Regions from separate parts of the Methylorubrum sp. GM97 genome, predicted to be linked through region 2. Evidence: riboswitches for the same ligand, from Rfam matches in the RefSeq annotation. Region 2 holds a riboswitch; each other region holds the start of a gene.
What was found. Region 2 has a riboswitch for cobalamin ahead of MSPGM_RS07065 (CbtB domain-containing protein). Riboswitches for the same ligand answer to the same signal wherever they lie in the genome.

Region 1: it holds a riboswitch for cobalamin, as region 2 does, so the genes downstream of both, MSPGM_RS13120 (TonB-dependent receptor) here and MSPGM_RS07065 (CbtB domain-containing protein) in region 2, are expected to answer to the same signal.
Region 3: it holds a riboswitch for cobalamin, as region 2 does, so the genes downstream of both, MSPGM_RS22450 (TonB-dependent receptor) here and MSPGM_RS07065 (CbtB domain-containing protein) in region 2, are expected to answer to the same signal.

The regions. Positions count from the first base shown of each region.
Region 1 covers NZ_AP025942.1:2,845,082-2,847,337, reverse strand. Annotated here, with positions in the region: gene MSPGM_RS13130 (hypothetical protein) at 1-213, opposite strand, end outside; gene MSPGM_RS13125 (hypothetical protein) at 331-462, opposite strand; cobalamin riboswitch at 826-1,026, shown strand; gene MSPGM_RS13120 (TonB-dependent receptor) at 1,147-2,256, shown strand, end outside.
Region 2 covers NZ_AP025942.1:1,507,925-1,510,180, reverse strand. Annotated here, with positions in the region: gene cobU (bifunctional adenosylcobinamide kinase/adenosylcobinamide-phosphate guanylyltransferase) at 1-224, opposite strand, end outside; gene MSPGM_RS07075 (MarR family winged helix-turn-helix transcriptional regulator) at 306-797, shown strand; gene MSPGM_RS07070 (DUF1772 domain-containing protein) at 784-1,206, shown strand; cobalamin riboswitch at 1,250-1,450, shown strand; gene MSPGM_RS07065 (CbtB domain-containing protein) at 1,491-1,673, shown strand; gene MSPGM_RS07060 (CbtA family protein) at 1,704-2,256, shown strand, end outside.
Region 3 covers NZ_AP025942.1:4,818,660-4,820,915, reverse strand. Annotated here, with positions in the region: gene MSPGM_RS22460 (methyl-accepting chemotaxis protein) at 1-94, shown strand, start outside; gene MSPGM_RS22455 (hypothetical protein) at 94-399, shown strand; cobalamin riboswitch at 851-1,046, shown strand; gene MSPGM_RS22450 (TonB-dependent receptor) at 1,162-2,256, shown strand, end outside.

The DNA.
Region 1 (2,256 bases), 1.3 Mb from region 2:
GATCAGTAGCTTACCGGCCAAGCGGACATTGCCCGCCGCATCCTCCGGCAACAGGCCGATGCAGGTGATCTCGTCGTCGGTCGCGTAGACGAGGTGGCAATGATCGAGCGTGACGCGCTCACCGACATGGTGACGGGCCGCCGCCGCGAAGGCCGCCGCGTCCGCATGCGCATCGCGTGCGTGAGCCCCGGATGGAAGCAGGAGGGCGCTCAAGAGGAAAACGCATCCGATCCGCACGGAGGACCCCACCGAACGATTCCGACCGTGCAAACTTCGCAATTTGTGGGCCGGAATGGCTCAGGGGCCGGCGCGCTCTGGGATTCGGCGGCGTCAGCGGGTCTGGCCGGTCTGCGGAGCGTGGGTGTTCTGGTTGTCGGTCGGGCCCGTACGCGTGAAGGCGAAGACGACGAGCCCTGCAAGAATCATCAGCACGACGGGAAAGGCGAACATCCAACGGGGCATATCCAGCATCCATGAGGCAGCATTCGGAGGACCGAAACCCCTGGGCGGCCGAATGGCTCCGCCGGAGCGCATGAGTTCGGAACCGAACATATGCAATGAATGCATGCCCGATCCGACGCGTCAGCGATTGCTTTGTGCACTGCAACCTGAGAAATCATGGCCATGCCGGGTCGCGATGGCGTCGCGGTCCTGCAGCCCTTCTTGGGCGTTTCCTCCCTAGACTTCGGGCCGTCCTTCGGGGCGGCCTTTTTTCTTTTTGGCTGCCGTGCGGCTTTGGTCGCGGCAGGGTCCGCGATTGTGGATCGCTCCTGGTGCAGGCGTCCCGAACGGCGCCGGGCGCATTGACCGAAGCGCCGCCTTGACCGTAGCTTGACCGTTGACGGTTCCCGCAAGGGATCAAAAGGGAACGCGGTGGAGGGCTTTCGAGCTCGATCCCGCGGCTGCCCCCGCAACTGTGAGCGGAGAGTCCTCCATCACCACGTCACTGGGCATGCCTCGCCTGGGAAGACGATGGAGGGCGACGACCCGCGAGCCAGGAGACCTGCCGTCAGCCGTGGTCACACGCGAGCCATGCCGGGCGGGGTGTCCCAGCAGGTGTCGAAACGCTGAAGGCCCATGGCCGGCAGTGGTTCGGCCTCGGTCGCGGTGACGTGCCACCGTCGCTGCCGAGGCATCGTTTCCATCATGTCCCCCTTTCACCGCCGCTTCTGCGGCCGGTCCCTCCTGTCCGCAGTCGCCGCCCTGCCCCTCACGACGTCCGGTCCGGTTCGGGCCCAGGCACTCCTGACGCATCTCGATGAGATCGCGGTGCAAGGCGGCGCCGGGATCGGCCTGCCCGCCAACGCGCCGGCAGATGCCATCGGCGCGGACGCCGCCGCAGCCTTGCGGACACCGAGTCTGACGCAGTCCTCGCAGGTCGGCCTCAACCTGCGCACGCCGTCGCGCTCGGCGAGCCGGCTCGGTCTCACGCCGCTGGAAACGCCCGCGAGTCTCGACATCATCTCGGGCGAGACCATCCGCCTGCGCGGTCAGACCAGCGTGCTGGACGCCGTGTCGCAGAACGGCACCGGCATCACGGCCTTCGGCTCGCCGGGCAATGGACTCGGCTTCTTCACCGCTCGCGGCTTTGCCGGGCAGAACTCGATCCAGACTTTGTTCGACGGCACCCGGCTCTATGTCGGCGCCAACACCGTCACGTTCCCGTTCGATACGTGGAACGTGGAGCGGATCGAGGTGCTGCGCGGGCCGGCCTCCGTTCTCTACGGGGACGGAGCCATCGGCGGTATCGTCAACGTCGTTTCGAAGAAGCCGCTGTTTACGCCGCTCAATGTCGCCCGCTTCGGCCTCGGCGAGGACGGCATCGCCCGTGCGGCGGTCGATTCGACCGGGCCGATCGGCGAATCCCTGGCCTATCGCCTCAATGTCAGCGGCAACCGTGCCGACGGCTGGATCACCCCAGAGGGTGACTTCCGCAACCTCGCGGCCTCGGGCGCACTGACGCTCCAAGCGAATCCGGATCTCGCCTTCACGCTCAGCCACGATTTCGGCTACCAGGAGCCCACCCGCTACTGGGGCACGCCGCTGGTGAACGGGCGTGTGCCCGACGCCATCCGCTTCAACAACTACAACGTCCGCGATTCGAGGATCGCCTGGACCGACAACTGGACGCAGTTCCGGACGGAATGGACCCCTTCGGCCGACGTGACGGTGCGCAACACCGCCTACCGCCTTCAAAGCCGCCGGCATTGGCGCGACGTCGAGCAGTACCGCTTCAACCCGGCAACGGGGCTCGTC
Region 2 (2,256 bases):
ACCGCCTCCGGCAGCGCCATCGGCACGTCGAGGGTGTGCCAGGAGTCGGAGCGCCGCGCCCGGTGCTCGTCGATGCGGACCCGCATCTCCTCGTCCCAGGCTTGCGCCGTGGCGATGTAGAGCCAGGGGGCGGGACAGGCCTCGATCAGCCGCTCGGCATAGGCGCTCTTGCCCGAGCGCGCACCGCCGAGCACCAGGGTCATCCGAGGGGAGGCCTGAAGCATCCGCACCCTTTGCCTCACGCACCGCCAGCGCGTCAAAGCCAGTCTGTTGACAATCTGTTGTCAAATGGGCAGCATATTGTCATGAAACGGTCGGATCATGAGGCCGCGGACGCCGCGACGGCTCTGGTGCTGGAGATCTTCCGGTCCAGCGGCGCGCTGCTGGCCGCCGGCGACCGGCTGGTGGGGGATCTCGGCCTCACCAGCGCCCGCTGGCAGGTTCTGGGCGCCGTCGCGCTCGCCGCGCAGCCGCTGCCGGTCGCCCGCATCGCCCGCGACATGGGCATGACGCGCCAGGGCGTGCAGCGGACGGTCAATGAGCTGGCGAAAGCGGGCCTCGTGACCTTCGCGGACAATCCCCACCACCTGCGCGCCCGCCTCGTTCTCCTCACGCCCGCGGGCCGGGATGCCTACGCGGCGGCGGCGGTGCGGCAGGCGCCCTGGGCGGCCGCACTCGCCCGCGATCTCGACCCGGCGGCGCTCGAGGCGGCCCGCACCCTCGTGCGGACCATCGGCGAGCGGGCCGGCGAACGCCGGAGCGGCGAACAACCGGGAGACCACGATGCTGATCGGTGAACTCGCCCTCGTCGCGGCAGCGGCCTTTGCCGGCGCTGCGCTCTATGTCGGCTTCGTGGAGCATCCGGCCCGGCTGGTCCTCGACCCGGCTTCCCAATTGCAGCAATGGCGCCCGAGCTATCGCCGCGCGACCCGGATGCAGGGCGGATTGGCGCTGGCCGCCACCGCCCTCGGTCTGCTCGCCTGGGCGCGTACCGGCGATCCGCGATGGGGGCTCGGGGCGGCGCTCGCGCTCGCCAACTGGCCCTACACGCTGTTGGCGATCATGCCGACCAACCGTGCCCTGCTCGCTGCATCGAGTACCGATCCGGTCGTGGCGCCGCTGATGCAACGCTGGATCCGCCTGCACGCAGTCCGCAGCGGGCTCGGTCTGGCGGCGGTGGCGGCCTTCCTCTGGGCGCTGCGGTGATTGCGGCCGGTGCGGGACACGTTGTGCGTCCGTCCGCATCAGGCTATGACCGCTCCGTGACGGTGCCCCGGCAACGGGGTGAAAAGGGAATGCGGTGAGAGGTTTTCCAGAAGCCTCAATTCCGCGGCTGCCCCCGCAACTGTAAGCGGCGAGTTCCTGCCACGAGCCACCGGGTGATCCGGGAAGGCGGCAGGCACGATACCAGCCGCGAGCCAGGAGACCTGCCGTCCAGCGAAGTTTTGTTCTCGAACGCCGCCGGTGGGGCGGCCGGAGCTCGTGACCCGATGACGACTGCGACCCTTCAGACCCAGGCCGCCACCACCCGTTCGGCCGAGGGCGCCCGCGCGCTCCTCGTCGCCGCCTTCCTCGGCCTTGGTCTCGTCTTCGTGGCGGGCTTTGCTCCGGCGAGCGTCCTGCACAACGCGGCGCACGATTTCCGCCACGCGCAGAACTTCCCCTGCCACTGATCCGCGCATCCAGCGGCTTCAAGCAGTCCCATGATCATCCGGTTGCTGTCGGCGGCGCTCGTCGCCGGCTTCCTCGCGTCCGTCGTCGCGACGGGCCTGCAGCTCGCGCTGACCTCTCCGCTGATCCTCCAGGCGGAGACCTATGAAGGCGAGGGCGCGCATGCCGCCCTCGCGCCCTCGCGCGATGAGACCTCTTTCGCCGCCCTGATCGTCCCGGCCCACGCGCATGCGCATGGCGAGGGCGGACACGACCACGGCAAGGCCGACGCGTGGCAGCCTGCACCGGGCCTTCAGCGGATGGCCTTCACCGGTCTCGCCACGCTGGTCGGCGGCGTCGGCTACGCGCTGCTGCTCGCGGCGGTGATGCTGGCACTTCGCCGTGAGCCGACCCCGCAGGGCGGACTCGTCGTTGGTATCGCCGGCTTCCTCGCGGTGGTCCTCGCCCCCGCCATCGGCCTGCCGCCGGAGCTGCCGGGCATGGGTGCAGCGCCGCTTGTGCTGCGCCAGTCGTGGTGGCTGATGACGGTGGTGGCGACCGGGCTCGGCCTCTACCTGATCGCCGTGCGGCGGGTGCCGCTGACGA
Region 3 (2,256 bases), 2.2 Mb from region 2:
CCAGGTGCTGTCAGCGGCCTCCGAGCTTTCGCGCCAGTCCGAGCATCTCGGTGCAGAGGTCGCGCGCTTCCTCAACACGGTGCGGGCCGCCTGATGAGCGACGCCGAGATCCACGTCCTGCCGACCATGCGTCTCGCGACACCGCAGGTCAGCCGCATCGTCACCGAGCTGACCGAGGCGCATGCGGCAGGGGTGGATCTCGGCTCACGGGTCCCGCACATCCAAGCCAACAGCGACGCGCTCCTGACCCTGCACGACAACCTGGAGCGCGAGATTGCTGGCCTACCGTCGGCATTGGAGCAACTCGGTGGGCGGGGCCGACACGTTGGGGCGGTGCTGCAGCAGTTGCTGGAAGAGGTTCGGCAGCTCGCCGATCTGGCCCGCCGCTACCCGCACTAGGGCCAAGACTCGTGGTCAGCAGACGACGCTCCCGAGCTCTGACCGGCGCGCAGCAGATCCCTTATAACCACCTAACGGTCCCGCTCCTTGGAATCTGATTTCTCTTAGTCGGTTTCTGCACACATCTAAGCGGCTAAAAAACGGTCATTTTTCTCGCATGTCTGATCGCGCAACGAGAGGGCGGCTCGGGATGAGAAACGGCAGTTGAGCAGGCGGAGGCTTGACCGCTGCTGTGCGCCAGCAGCCGACATTCAACTCGTTAGGCCGGTATGGCCGCTCTCGACCCCAAGCAGCCCTACGAAGCCGTCTGAGAGCAAGGCCGCTATCAAGGTAAAAGTAGACGTTCGAGGATCTCCGCAGGGGACCCGGTCGAACCGTTCCCTATGGTTGGGCACAAAAAAGGGTTTAGTGTTTGGTGTTGCTCCAAAGCGACGGATTGCGCTGACGATGGCGTTACCATGCGCGTGACGGTTCCCCTCGGGGATCAAAAGGGAACGCGGTGAGGGGTAACCCGATGCCGCGGCTGCCCCCGCAACTGTAAGCGGCGAGCCTTCCGCCACCATGTCACTGGGCAGCCTCGCCCGGGAAGACGGTGAGAGGGCAGCGACCCGCGAGCCAGGAGACCTGCCGTCAGTCGTGGTCACACGCGAAACGCGTCGGGCGGGGTGTCCTGGCGGGTGTCGAAGCGCTGCCTTCCTGCGAGGAGGCGGTGAGCTGAGGCCTCGTTCGCGGTGACGTGCCACTGCCGTTGCCCGAGGCTCCATGTTCATTGCTTTCCGACGCACGCGCTCGTCAATCGAGCGCTCACGTTCGGCCACTGCTCTGCTAGTGTCCACGAGCACCCTTGTTCTGGCCTCGTATCCTCTTGCCGCTCAGGAGCGTGGGGAGGCTGCGGACAACGGACATGCAGTCACGCTGGAAGAGCTAACTGTCACCGGTGCAGGGTCGGGCACGCGCCTCCTTGCGTCGACCCCCTACACTGCGGCGGCCACAGGACTGAACCTCGCAACGCCAAACCGGAGCGGCAGCCGTCTCGACCTGTCGCCGCTGCAAACGCCAGCCAGCATCGAGGTCATCCCAGGTCAGAAGATCCGCGAACGGGGGCAGGAGACCGTCCAAGAGGCGGTCACCCAGAACGCGGCCGGCATCACGACGATCGGCGCGCCGGGCAACGGCTTCCAGTCGTACACCTCCCGCGGCTTCTCGGGCGTAAACTCGGTGATGCAGCTCTACGACGGGACTAGGCTGTATGTCGGCGCCGGCACGATCACCTACCCGTTCGACACCTGGAACGTTGATCGCATCGAGGTGCTGCGCGGGCCTGCTTCCGTCCTGTACGGGGATGGAGCGATCGGTGGCGTGATCAACGTGGTTCCCAAAAAGCCCGTCGCTGTGCCGATCAATGCCGCGCGCGCCGCGTTGGGCTCGGACGGTGTGAAACGTCTGGCCTTCGATAGCGGTGGTCCGATCGGCGAGAACGTCTTCTACCGCCTCAACGTCAGCGGCAACCAGGCCAACGGGTGGCTTAGGCAGAACGGGGATTTTGCCAACCTCGCGGTGTCTGGCTCGATCCTCTACCAGGCCACCCCGGATCTCGCCTTCAGCCTCTCACACGATTACGGCTATCAAGCGCCGCTGCGCTACTTCGGGACGCCGCTGACTGGTGGTCGGCTCGATCCGCGCCTGCGGTTCCAGAACTACAACGTCGACGACAGCAGGATCGTGTTCCAGGACAACTGGACACAGTTCAGGACGGAATGGACCCCAACCGCGGACATCACCATCCGCAACACCGCTTACCGGCTGGTCTCAGACCGGCATTGGCGCAACGTCGAGAGCTACGCCTTCGTGCCGGCG